2 linked regions of the Teredinibacter turnerae T7901 genome follow. The protein of the gene in region 1 interacts with the protein of each later gene in a pairwise test. Links are inferred from orthologs where the notes say so. Each region holds a gene or a part of one and is shown in the gene's direction. Other genes may lie near its edges.

Region 1 (6,435 bases):
CAACAGATACATCTCTCTATTGATGCGATGGGCGGGGACCAAGGTCCCCGCCTTGTTATTGAGGCATCAATCGCCTTTCTCAAACGCTACCCTCACACACGTCTTACCTTGTTTGGCGATTTTGCTGACTTGGAGGCTGCCGTGAAGGGTAGCGTTTGTGCTTCCCGCATGTCCCTTATTCAAACCGAAATAACTGTTGCTGCTGATGAGAGGGCGGGTAGCGCTTTGCGTCATAAACAAGGCTCATCCATGTGGAAGGCGGTGGAGCTGGTGGCGACAGGGCAGGCGGACGCTTGCGTGAGCGGTGGCAACACCGGCGCGTTAATGGCGATGGGACGCAAACTTATCAAAACGTTCCCAGGGGTGAGTCGACCAGCGATCTGTAAGCCCATTCCGACAGCACGCGGATCGAGCTTTATTCTTGATCTCGGCGCCAACCTCAACTGTTCGGCTCAGCAACTGGTGCAGTTTGCGCTCATGGGGTCTGCTTTGGCGAGAGTGTATGGTCGCGAAAACCCGTCGGTGGCGCTGTTGAATGTGGGTACAGAGCTGAGCAAGGGCAGTGAGTCTATTCTTACCGCCGCAGCGCTGATGCGGGAGCACCCGACGATTAACTTCGCAGGGTTTGTAGAAGGGCACGGTCTGTATCAAGGCGAAGTCGACGTTGTTGTGTGCGACGGTCTCATCGGCAACGTGGCATTAAAGGTGAGCGAAGGTGTCGCTGCATTTATTGCCTCCAGCCTGAAAGCCAAATTGCGTGAGAATCGTTTCAATCAGATTGCTGGCTTAATTGTGGAGCCCCTCCTGCGTCGCTGGATGGCAGCGTACAACCCGTCGAACTTTAATGGTGCTGCCATGCTGGGTCTTCAGCGAACACTGGTAAAAAGCCATGGCGGCACCGACAAGTTTGGTTTTGAGCAGGCTTTGGTCGCCGCAGTGGACCAGGTGTCGGCTAATATTCCCGAGCGGATAGCTCAGTGTCTTTGAGCTGTGCGTGTTTAACTGCATGTTTTACTAGAACAAAAGCAAGGTAAGTAGAGTTATGAGTAATTCCAAGCTGGCGTTTGTTTTCCCCGGTCAAGGCTCGCAAAAAGTGGGTATGCTGGGTGATCTCGCTGAATCGTATACCGTGGTCAAGGATACTTTTGCGCAGGCGTCAGAGGCGCTGGGCTATGACCTTTGGAAACTGGTGCAGGAGGGGCCTCAGGAAGAGCTGAATATGACCGAGGTCACTCAGCCTGCACTACTTACCGCGAGTGTGGCGACCTGGCGCGTATGGCAGGAAAAAGGCGGTGCCAAGCCAGAGATGATGGCCGGTCACAGCCTTGGGGAGTGGTCCGCATTGGTGTGCGCGGGTATTGTGGATTTCACCGACGCCGTGAAGCTTGTCCGCATGCGCGGTCAATTTATGCAAGAAGCGGTGCCTGCGGGTATCGGTGCGATGGCGGCCATTATTGGCTTGGATGATAGCCTGGTTGAGGAAGCGTGTACTGCTGCGATGGCGGCGGAGGCCAGTAATGCGCAAGACATTGTTTCTCCCGTCAACTACAATTCCCCGGGCCAATTGGTTATCGCAGGTCATGCGGCGGCAGTCGAGCGGGCGATGGCGCTTTGTAAAGATGCAGGTGCCAAGCGTGCGTTGTTATTGCCTGTGAGTGCGCCGTTCCACACAGCGCTGATGAAGCCTGCCGCAGACAGGCTTGCTGAGCATATCCAGAGCACGGCGTTTGAAAGTCCGTCAATTCCCGTGGTGCACAATGTTACCGCGCAAACGCTGACTGACGCCGAGGAAATTAAAGCGATTATGGTTGCACAAATATATTCAGCTGTTCGCTGGGTTGCTTGTGTTAACGCCTTGACCAGCGCAGGCATTGGTACCACTGTAGAATGCGGCCCTGGCAAAGTTCTTTCAGGTTTAAACAAGCGCATCGACCGCGCTCTTAACACATTAAGTACCGACAGCGAAGACGCGCTCAGCGCTACCTTGTTGGCGTTACCCGAAGCAGGAGAATAATAGCTATGTCGTTGGAAGGAAAAATTGCGATCGTTACAGGTGGCAGCCGTGGAATTGGAGCGGCAATTGCCGACGGGCTTGGTGAAGCCGGTGCGATTGTGATCGGAACTGCGACCAGTGAGAGTGGTGCAGCAGCGATTAGTGAGCGCTTCGCTAGCAAGAACATTCAAGGCATGGGGCAGCCTCTCAATGTAACCGATGCAGACTCTGTTGCAGCTTTGATGTCAGTGGTTTCTGAAAAATACGGTGCGCCGCAAATACTGGTTAATAATGCCGGAATTACCAATGACAATTTGTTAATGCGGATGAGCGACGAAGAGTGGTTTGATGTAATCAATACCAACCTGAGTGCGGTCTACCGCTTGAGTAAAGCCTGTTTGCGCGGCATGATGAAAGCGCGATGGGGTCGTATTGTGAATATCAGCTCGGTTGTCGGGCAGATGGGAAATGCTGGCCAATCCAATTACGCAGCTACCAAAGCTGGTGTGATGGGGTTTGCGCGCTCACTGGCGAAAGAGGTGGGGTCACGGAATATCACGGTTAATTCCGTAGCTCCCGGTTTTATCGATACTGATATGACGAAGGTGTTGAGCGAAGACCAGAAAACCATGATGTTGTCTGCGATTCCGCTGGCTCGACTGGGTCAACCGGAGGAAATTGCGTCTGTGGTGAAGTTCCTCTGTAGCGATGATGCGGCCTATATTACAGGTGAAACGCTGCATGTAAACGGCGGCATGTATATGTGCTAAGCTATTGAAAAATAAAGAAAAATATCGGTATTTTTAATAAAATTGCAATCTGAGGTTACATCGTGGATAAATCGCGTTAAAATGCGCGCACGTGTAAGCCGGATCATCATATTTCTGCCGATTTGTGGCGCTAGGTTACGGCTTAAGAATTGTTCAACAAAACGGCTTCACTAAGATTATCACTAGGAGTTAACTACGATTATGAGCAGCAGCATTGAAGAACGCGTAAAGAAAATTGTTGCAGAGCAACTTGGCGTTAAAGAAGAAGAAGTAAAAAACGAAGCGTCCTTCGTTGAAGATCTGGGTGCAGACTCTCTGGACACCGTTGAATTGGTAATGGCTCTGGAAGAAGAGTTCGAAACCGAAATTCCTGACGAAGAAGCCGAAAAGATTACTACTGTTCAGCTGGCAATCGATTACATCAACGAGAACCTGGCATAAGCCTTTTTCTCTTGATCTGAGCCTTTAACAAAAGCCGTATCTATGAGGAATAGTGCGGCTTTTGTCGTTTTTGTGTCTATGATTTGCATATTTGTGTCTATGATTTGCAGACGTTGAAAGATCTGTCTGATTTGTACAAAGCAATTTTGCTGTTTGGAGAAAGTTCGTGAGTCGAAAGAGAGTTGTTGTTACCGGGTTGGGTATGGTGAGTTCGGTAGGACACAATGTTGAAGATACCTGGCAAGCTATCTTGGCCGGAAAAAGCGGTGTTTCACCGATTAGCTCTTTCGATGTGTCGAGCTTCGCAACGCAGATCAGCGCTTCTGTGCGTGATCTCGATATCACGCCGTATCTGGACGCTAAAGAAGCACGTAAGCTGGATTTGTTTATCCAATACGGCATGGCTGCTGGCGTGCAGGCAATGACCGACTCAGGTTTGCAAGTTGATGAAGCTAACGCTGGTCGTTATGGCTGCGTTATTGGCTCTGGTATTGGTGGGCTGGGTTCAATTGAAGACACGGCGATCACGATTAAAGAGCGCGGTCCTCGCCGGGTTTCGCCTTTTTTTGTGCCCGGCGCAATCATCAATATGATCGCTGGCAACCTGTCCATTCGCTATGGCCTTAAAGGCATGAACCTGGCGGTGACGACGGCCTGCACCTCTGCCACGCACAGCATTGGCCTCGCTGCGCGCGAAATTATGTATGGCAATGCCGATGTAATGTTGGCTGGTGGTGCCGAAATGGCAACTACTCCGGTGGGCATCGGTGGATTCGCTGCCGCACGAGCGTTGTCCAAGCGCAATGATAGCCCGGAGCAGGCGAGCCGCCCCTGGGACAAAGACCGTGATGGTTTTGTGCTGGGTGACGGTGCGGGCATCGTTGTTCTCGAAGAGTACGAACACGCGAAAGCGCGTGGTGCAAACATTTATGCGGAACTGTCCGGGTTTGGTACCAGTGGCGATGCCTATCACATTACGTCTCCGTCAGGAGAGGGTGCTGAGCGAGCTATGCTGAATACTCTGCAAGACGCAAATATCAGTGCGGATAAAATTGACTATATCAACGCGCATGGCACGTCGACTCTGGCCGGAGATAACGCCGAATGCGTCGCCATTAAAAATGTGTTTGGTGACCACGCCTACAAACTGGCTGTGAGCTCAACTAAATCTATGATCGGCCACTTGCTTGGCGCGGCTGGTGCGGTAGAAGCGATTTTTTCTATTTTGAGTCTTCGCGATCAAGTTGCGCCACCTACCATTAATCTGGATAACCCGGATGAAGGCTGCGATCTTAATTTTGTGCCTCATACGGCGCAAGCTATGAAAATCGAAACAGTTTTAAGTAACTCTTTCGGATTTGGTGGTACTAACGGTACCCTGTTGTTCCGCAAAGTTTAACCATTTATGGCCGGCTCCGGCGATCCGCTCGTTTTTCTTAACGGATGCTCTATTGCAGATTTTTCTGCCGGTTCAGTGCTGCTCAATCGCGGATTCCAATACGCCGATGGTGTGTTCGAAACGGCGCGAGTGGAATCCGGAAGGTTACCGCTGCTCGATCTCCATATTGCTCGCTTGCGTCGTGGATGTGAGCGCCTGGGTTTGGTCCTTGCCGAGTTGTTTACAGAGCAATTGAACATCTTTACGCACGCTGTTCGGCAACGTGGGGAATCCGGTGTGGCTAAGCTCACCGTTTACCGCACAGCTTCAGCAAGGGGTAATTATTCCGGGCCGAATTCAACCGCTGAACTGCTATTTCAGTTCACGCCTTCCTCTGTAGTAATCGACGGGCAATGGTGTGCTCCGGCGGTTCGCTTAAAAACTGTTTCGTACCGACTCTACCCAAACCCGCAACTCGCGGGTATAAAACACCTGAATCGCCTTGACTATGCACTGGCAACTAAAAATTTTTCTGCTGGGTTAGATTGCGAAGCGCTGTTGCTGGACCCCGAGGATTGTGTTGTGGAAACGCCGCACCATAATATTTTTTGTTTGCGTGGTCAGCGTTTATTGACCCCGCACCTCGAAAACAGCGGTGTGGCTGGGGTAATGCGCGGGTTGATTCTGGATCTTGGCAAAAAAATAGATGGCGCGGATATCCAGGTTTGCACGTTGCCTGTACAGCAGCTGTTGGCAAGCGATGCGGTATTTTTATGTAACGCATTGCGAGGGATTGTACCTGTAGCCGGGTGTGATCGCGTCGAGTTTGGCAATGCCAGTGCAGAGTTGGCGGAGAGGGTCGCTTTGACGGTTAAAAATTATTTGGACGTCCATCGATGAATGTAAGCCCACTAAAAATAGTATTAGCGATGGCCGTGTGGTCACTGGTTATGGCCTTGTCCATTGGGTTTTATTTATGGCACTGGCTGTATAACCCGAGGACCGTACAAATTATCGAGCCTGTTTTCATTATTGAAAAAGGGGCCACGCTACATTCAGTCGCGAAACGTTTACACGAAGAGCATCTCATTCGCTGGCCAGATGTATGGGTTGTATATGGTCGTATTTTTCACCTTGAAAATATAAAGGCGGGCGAGTACAGGCTGGAAATGGTTTTTTCTCCGGTGGAACTGCTGCAACGGTTTCAAAAATCTGAACATGTTCAGCACCCTGTAACTTTAGTGGAAGGGTTGAGGTTGCGAGATTTCGTGAGCGTTTTGCACCAGCAGGAAAATCTTGTTAACACGCTTGGTCAAAAAACTTATCCTGAACTTGCTCAAGTGTTGAATATTCCAGAAATGCAGCCAGAAGGTTATTTCTATCCAGATACCTATCAATACATTCGTGGCGACGCTGATAAAGATATTTTGTTGCGCGCATACTGGCGCATGAAATCCGTCTTGAGCGAAGAATGGGAACAGCGCGCTGAAGGGCTGCCTTATAGCTCCCCTTACGAAGCGCTGATAATGGCTTCCATTATCGAAAAGGAGACAGGTGTAGGTTATGAGCGAGCAGAGATTGCTGGCGTGTTTGTAAGGCGATTGCAGAAAAAAATGCGATTGCAAACGGATCCAACCGTGATTTATGGCCTTGGTGATGCCTACGATGGAAACCTAAGACGGGTTGATTTGAAAACACCTACTGAGTACAACACCTACACCATTTCAGGGTTGCCTCCGACACCGATTGCCAACCCCGGGCGCGAAGCGATTCACGCGGCACTACATCCCGCTGCGGGGACGGCACTCTATTTTGTTGCCAAGGGAGACGGCTCACACTATTTTTCAAGTACG
Region 2 (6,881 bases), 2.0 Mb from region 1 along the record:
TACCCCCCCTGCGGCTGCAACATCAGCCGCTTCTGCGGCGACCGCGATCAATGCGGGTTCGGCGACGGTGGTACCGAACCCCAGGCTGAACGCAAACAGCAGCAGCCAAACCACACTGCCTTTACGCGCAAAAGCATGGGCCATGGTTTCGCCGATGGGAAACAATCCCAATTCCAAGCCTTGGATGAACAGGGTTAGCCCGAGCACCACAAACACGAGGCCCAGTAAAATGGAGGCGATATCGGGCAGGGGTTGCTGTAAGACCGCGAGCTGAAAAAAAGCGATGACCAGCACGATGGGTAATAGGTCTCGCAAACTTCCCAGCAACGATGACAATAGGGCATTCATAGGCACGTAGTTTTTAGGGCTGTTCCTTCGCAATCAAGTGTAACGCGAAACCGGACTGGCTCCCACCCGTTGGGCTTGCTCTGAAGTGCTTGTCTAGCGGAGGCCCTGTCGAAGGTGTGTTAAAGTTCGGCTCTGACAAGCAAAGGTAAGGTTTTCGGTTATGCCATTAATTCTTGGGGTTGATCCCGGTTCACGCAAAATGGGCTACGGGATAATCAACGCCACAGGGAGTCGTTTAGGCTACGTTGCCAGTGGTGTAGTGCGTATCCCCCAGCCGCTGTTAGTGGCGGACTGCCTTGCCGAACGTTTGAAAGTGATCTTCGATTCGCTCAGTGAAATTATCGAGCAGTATCAGCCGCAGGAATTTGCGATAGAAAATGTGTTTATGGCAAAGAGTGCGGGTTCCGCTTTGAAATTGGGGCAGGCGCGTGGTGCGGCCATCGTCGCTGCCGTCAATAAGGATCTGCCGGTGTCTGAATACGAAGCGCGCAAAGTCAAACAGGCGGTGGTAGGTACAGGTGCCGCGGACAAACTCCAGGTACAGCACATGGTCTGTACGCTGCTCAAGCTCAGCAAAGCGCCCGCGGAAGATGCCGCAGACGCCCTCGCCGTGGCTATTTGCCACGCCAATAGTCAACAAAACCTGATTCGCATGGCGGGCGCGCGGCGTTACCGTCGCGGCCGAACCGTATAGTGAAACACGCGAGAGACAAAACATGATAGGCAGACTAACGGGAAACCTGGTGGTAAAACAGGCGCCTAATCTGATGGTGGATATCAACGGTGTGGGCTATGACTTGCTTGCGCCCATGTCCACCTTTTACCAGTTACCGGAGCTGGACGCCAAAGTGGTTCTACATACCCATTTCGCTGTCAGCGAAACGTCGCAGCAACTGTTTGGGTTTATCGATCAGCAAGACCGTGAATTTTTCCGCATGCTAATAAAGGTGAACGGGGTGGGGCCAAAAATGGCAGTGGGCATCATGTCGATGGAAACCAACGATATTGTGCGCTGCATTCTCGAGGACAACCTGAATGCGCTGGTGAAGGTGCCGGGGGTTGGCAAAAAAACCGCTGAGCGCTTAATTATTGAAATGCGGGACAAGCTTAAGAGCTGGCAGGTGACCCCGAGCGTCGATGCGACCGGAAGCCTGGTCGCATTGGATAGCGCGGCTCCCTCGCAAAACGCCATTGTCGCCGAAGCCGAAAGCGCGTTGGTGGCTCTGGGTTACAAGCCGGTGGAAGCGAGCAAGGCGGTTGCCCGGGTAACCAGCGACGAGATCACCCGCAGTGAGGATCTTATCCGGCTGGCGTTGCGCAATATGATCCCGGCATAATAACGACGTTTTTATACCCAGTGAAAGCTCATTTATGATTGATCAGGATCGTATTGTCGACGGCCATGCCAGTGGCCGCGAAGACCAGTTGGACCGCGCTGTTCGCCCCAAACGTCTGGCGGAATACATTGGTCAGCCCGCAGTGCGTGAGCAGATGGAAATTTTTATCGGGGCGGCCCGCCTGCGCGAGGAGGCTCTGGACCACACTCTGGTATTTGGTCCGCCGGGATTGGGTAAAACAACGCTCGCCAATATTATCGCTACCGAAATGGGCGGCGATCTCAAAACCACCTCTGGCCCGGTGCTGGACAAAGCGGGCGATCTCGCCGCGCTGATGACCAACTTAGAAGCGGGCGATGTGCTGTTTATTGATGAAATCCACCGTTTAAGCCCGGTTGTCGAAGAAATTCTGTACCCCGCAATGGAGGATTTTCAGCTCGACATCATGATTGGCGACGGTCCTGCAGCGCGTTCCATTAAGCTGGACTTACCACCATTTACCCTCGTCGGCGCGACCACGCGCGCGGGGCTGCTTACCTCGCCGCTGCGCGACCGCTTCGGCATTGTGCAGCGGCTGGAATTCTACAGCGTGCAGGATCTTACACATATTGTGAAACGCAGTGCGCAACTCAGTGGCGTCGCAATGGAAGAGGCTGGCGGCATGGAGATCGCGCGGCGCGCAAGGGGTACACCGCGGATTGCCAATCGCTTATTGCGCAGGGTGAGAGATTATGCGGAGGTCAAAGGCGATGGCGTAATCACCGCCGCAATCGCCGATAGTGCGCTCAATATGTTGAATGTCGATCACCACGGGTTCGATCATATGGACCGACGGTTACTGCTGGCATTAATAGAAAAGTTTGGTGGTGGCCCGGTGGGTGTGGACAGCTTAGCCGCAGCAATCAGTGAGGAGCGGGACACTATCGAAGACGTGCTGGAGCCTTATTTGATCCAGCAGGGATTTCTGGTGCGAACGCCTCGAGGTCGAATGGCGACACAGAACGCGTATAATCACTTTGGAATTTTGGCGCCAAAACACCTGGAAAGCCAGCAGCAAGATTCGCTTCCTGGAATCTGAAAACCGCATACAACGGGCGATATTCGCCTGTTAACCCGCCTTTAAGAGCGTAGGGACGACTGTTTTGAAAGAATTTTCTGTGCCAATGCGTGTCTATATAGAAGACACGGACGCTGGCGGAATTGTTTACTACGTGAATTACTTGAAATTTATGGAGCGCGCCCGCACCGAACTGTTGCGATCTCTTGGCTACGGCAAGGCTGCAACACTGAACGGCGACCTGCTGATGGTCGTCGCTTCCGCAGAAGTTAATTATCTTGCACCTGCCCGGCTCGATGATGAACTGATGGCCAGTGCGGTGTTTGAGCGGGTAGCGCGAACATTTATTGTCTTTTCCCAAACGGTGATGCGCGGAGACACCTGTTTGTGCCGTGGGCGTGTGAAGGTGGCCTGTGTCACACGCGACACCATGAAACCGACGCCCCTGCCGAAACAATTAATCGCTACTGCAAAAGAATTAATGGGAGAACCGCAGTAAATGAACCAAGAACCTCTTTCTATTCTTAATCTCGTGCTCAATGCCAGCCTTCTTGTTCAGCTGGTTATGCTGCTGCTGTTTATGGCGTCTGCCGTATCCTGGGTGATGATTGTTCAACGTGGCATGTACCAGGGGCGCGCCCGGCAGGCTTTCCGCGAATTTGAATCGCAATTTTGGTCGGGCATCGACCTCACGCAGCTTTATCGCCAGGGTAATAGTGGAGCGAATAAACATAGTACCGATGGCATCGAGAATATTTTTCGCGCGGGCTTTAAAGAATTTACCCGCCTGCGTCAGCAGGGCAGTACAGACCCTGATGCCATTATGGAAGGCACCCAGCGCGCCATGCGGGTTGCGCACAGTCGCGAAGAGGAAAAACTGGAGGCCAACCTGCCATTTCTTGCCAGCGTCGCCTCTGTCAGCCCCTATATTGGCTTGTTTGGCACTGTCTGGGGCATTATGAACTCATTCCGTGGGTTGGCGAATGTACACCAGGCGACACTTGCCACTGTCGCGCCCGGCATTTCCGAAGCCCTGGTAGCGACAGCGATGGGACTGTTCGCGGCAATTCCCGCCGTGCTTGCGTATAACCGTTTTTCTGCAAATGCGGAGCAACTCACTGGCAAGTATCAGACGTTCGCAGAAGAATTTTCTTCAATCCTCCATCGCCAGGTCCACGCCAAGAGCTGATTATGTCCAATAAGAAGCGCAAGCCAATGGCGGAAATAAACGTCGTACCTTATATCGACGTCATGTTGGTACTGTTGGTCGTGTTTATGGTGACAGCGCCACTTTTAATGCAGGGGGTCAAAGTCGATTTGCCGCAGGCGCCCTCCGCCCCCATCGACAATAAAGATGACGAGCCGTTGATCGTCTCGATCAAGCCGGACGGAACCTACTACCTGAAACTTGGCGATAAACCGGAAACCGCAAAACCCTTGCCGGAAATAACCAGCATGGTGGGCAAGGTGCTGCGCCAAAAGCCAGCCACACCCGTTCTGGTGTGGGGTGATGCCAAGGTGGAATACGGTATTGTGGTTGCTCTGATGACCCAGTTACAGGCTGCGGGTGCGCCATCGGTGGGTCTGGTGACGGAGCCGCCGGTTAACTGATGCTCGCTCGATCCTACGCTTTTCCAATCGCCGTCAGTGTTATTTTGCACGGCTTGGTGGTGGCTGTATTGTTTGTCAACTTCGGCTCTACCCCGCCTCCGCGTAAAGTCGTTGCGCCACAATATATAGAAGCAAAGTTGGTCGAACTGGAGAAAAAAGCGAAACCGGCTTCTGCCCCTAAAAAGCCTAAAGTGGTCGATCTCACGGCGCAGCGAAAAGCGCAGGAAATCCAAAAGCGCGCAGCGGAGAAGCAACGTCAGCTGAAAATTCAGGCAGATAAAGAGGCTGAAGCTAAACGCCGTGCGGAAAAAAAACAGCGTGAGAAAGAAGAGCGCGAAAAGCTCGCTCAGCAACAGCGCGAAATGGAACAGCAAAAGCGGGAGCGAATGCAACAAGAGTTTGCTGAAGCGCTCAAAGAAGAGCAGGGCTTGCTCGCAGCAGATGAATCTGCCACGGTCGCGCAAAGCTATGCTGATGTTATCCAGCGCCGGATTGAGCAACAGTGGAGTCGTCCACCCTCAGCGCGCAACGGCATGCGGTGTGAACTGACGATTGATATGGTACCCAATGGGCGGATTATCGACGTTAATTTGAAAAAAAGCAGCGGCAACAGTGCGTTCGACCGCTCCGCTATTGCGGCGGTGAAAAAAGTTGAAGTGATTCCCGAAGTAAAAGATATTCCTATCGATGTGTTTGAGCGGCACTTTCGCAAATTCAGTTTGGCTTTCCAGCCGGAGGATTTACGCCAATGATTTATCGGATGGTTTTGATACCACTCCTTCTACTGTTATCGCTGTCGACTCGCGCCGAGTTGATGATTGAGATCACCCAGGGGATGGATAACCCAACCCCTATCGCCATAGTTCCATTTTCGGGAAGTGGTGATCTGCCGGAAAATATCCAGCAGATTGTTTCATCGGATTTATTGCGCAGCGGGTTTTTTCGCCCACTGGCACCGTCGGATATGCTCTCACTTCCATCGCGACAGCAGGACATTTTTTACCGGGACTGGCGAATACTCGGTGTTGAATATCTGGTGATCGGTCAGGTACGCGAAGCTGCGGTTGGTGCGGCAGACGACTACATTGTTGATTTCCAGCTTTACGATGTGCTCGGTCAGCGCAATGTGATGCAGAAAACTATTACAGGGAGTGTCGCAGAGCTCAGAGATATTGCTCACGAAATAAGCGATGTTCTTTATCAAACCTTGACCGGTATTCGCGGGGCCTTCTCCACTAAAATTCTCTATATTGAAGATTTACGACGGGAAGGTGCCGGTCGTTATCGTCTGGTGAAAGCGGATGCTGACGGCGCCCGCGAGAAAGTGCTTTTTACCACCAGCGAACCACTTCTTTCGCCCACCTGGTCCAACGATATGACACAGGTGGCTTATGTTTCATTTGAAACCGGCCGACCCGCAATTTTTCGACAAAATCTGTTAACGGGTGTGCGCGAACAATTAACAAACTTTAAAGGGCTTAATGGAGCGCCTGCCTGGTCACCGGACGATTCAAAACTGGCTATGGTGTTGTCGAAAGATGGCAACCCGGAACTGTACACATTGGATATTGCGAGTAAAAAGTTGACCCGCGTCACCAATCATTTTGCAATTGATACCGAACCCAACTGGACGGCAGACGGGAAGGGACTAATATTTACTTCGAATCGCGGTGGTAACCCACAAATTTATCAAGTGGGGCTTGAAACCGGGCGGGTAGAACGCTTAACCTTCGAAGGAGATTATAACGCCAGACCGCGTGTGACACCGGACGGTAAAAGTCTTGTCATGGTTCATCGCTATAAAGGCGTATTTCACATAGCATGGCAAGATATAGCCTCTGGCGACATGCGGATTCTCACCGAAACCTGGCTTGACGAATCGCCGAGTATAGCGCCTAATGGCGCGATGCTTTTGTATGCTACAAAGTACAACGATAAAGGGGTTTTGGCTGCAGTTTCTATGGATGCAGGAGTTAAATTCCGATTGCCCTCAAAACAAGGTGATGTGAGGGAACCTGCGTGGTCTCCTTTCGTCAAAAAGTGAGTGGGTTAACAAACAGGTTTGAAACGCTATTATTAACACTTGGGAGTGATAAAAATGAGTAACATCTTAAAATCCTTGATTACCTTGGTTGCTGTTTTTGGCCTGTTGGCTGGTTGTTCTTCCAGTACCAAGAAGGACGAAACTGATTCAGCTGCAAACGATTCTGCCAGCACTGATACTTCAGCATATGAAGACACCACTGAAACAGTCGATCCTTACGATGCGCTGAATGGCGTAGCCACTGTTTTCTACTTCGATTTCGACCAGTCTATTCTGCGTGCAGACGCGCGTTCTGCTTTGATGGTTTACGCGGAAGTATTGAAAGCTGCTCCTAAGTCAGTACGTTTAGAAGGTCACGCCGATGAGCGTGGTACTCGCGAGTACAACATGGCTTTAGGTGAGCGTCGTGCGAATGCGGTTCGCGACTTCCTGATCCTGCAAGGTGTTGATTCTTCCCTGATCGAAACTGTCAGCTACGGTGAAG

Evidence for each region. Proteins that work in one complex are often made in the same cells at the same time.
Region 2: the proteins of acpP (region 1) and ybgC interact in binary tests that used the Escherichia coli proteins (3 or more experiments, as listed by UniProt). The link is inferred for Teredinibacter turnerae T7901 from one-to-one orthologs.

Annotation. Positions count from the first base shown.
Region 1 is NC_012997.1:1,790,897-1,797,331, forward strand. Bases 1,865-4,584 are described here. They hold acpP (acyl carrier protein), read left to right. Parts: upstream 1,865-2,964; coding sequence 2,965-3,204; downstream 3,205-4,584. Other genes in these bases: fabD (ACP S-malonyltransferase), read left to right, coding at 1,865-2,014; fabG (3-oxoacyl-ACP reductase FabG), read left to right, coding at 2,020-2,763; fabF (beta-ketoacyl-ACP synthase II), read left to right, coding at 3,371-4,584. Also shown: phosphate acyltransferase PlsX, read left to right, coding at 1-987; more of fabD, read left to right, coding at 1,043-1,864; more of fabF, read left to right, coding at 4,585-4,603; pabC (aminodeoxychorismate lyase), read left to right, coding at 4,610-5,482; endolytic transglycosylase MltG, read left to right, coding at 5,479-6,435. UniProt on the Escherichia coli protein: Carrier of the growing fatty acid chain in fatty acid biosynthesis.
Region 2 is NC_012997.1:3,790,865-3,797,745, reverse strand. Bases 1,784-4,534 are described here. They hold ybgC (tol-pal system-associated acyl-CoA thioesterase), read left to right. Parts: upstream 1,784-2,827; coding sequence 2,828-3,241; downstream 3,242-4,534. Other genes in these bases: tolA (cell envelope integrity protein TolA), read left to right, coding at 4,353-4,534; tolR (protein TolR), read left to right, coding at 3,934-4,353; tolQ (protein TolQ), read left to right, coding at 3,242-3,931; ruvB (Holliday junction branch migration DNA helicase RuvB), read left to right, coding at 1,784-2,763. Also shown: TERTU_RS15220 (DUF1538 family protein), read right to left, coding at 1-348; crossover junction endodeoxyribonuclease RuvC, read left to right, coding at 509-1,042; Holliday junction branch migration protein RuvA, read left to right, coding at 1,065-1,685; more of ruvB, read left to right, coding at 1,720-1,783; more of tolA, read left to right, coding at 4,535-5,105; Tol-Pal system beta propeller repeat protein TolB, read left to right, coding at 5,102-6,397; peptidoglycan-associated lipoprotein Pal, read left to right, coding at 6,452-6,881.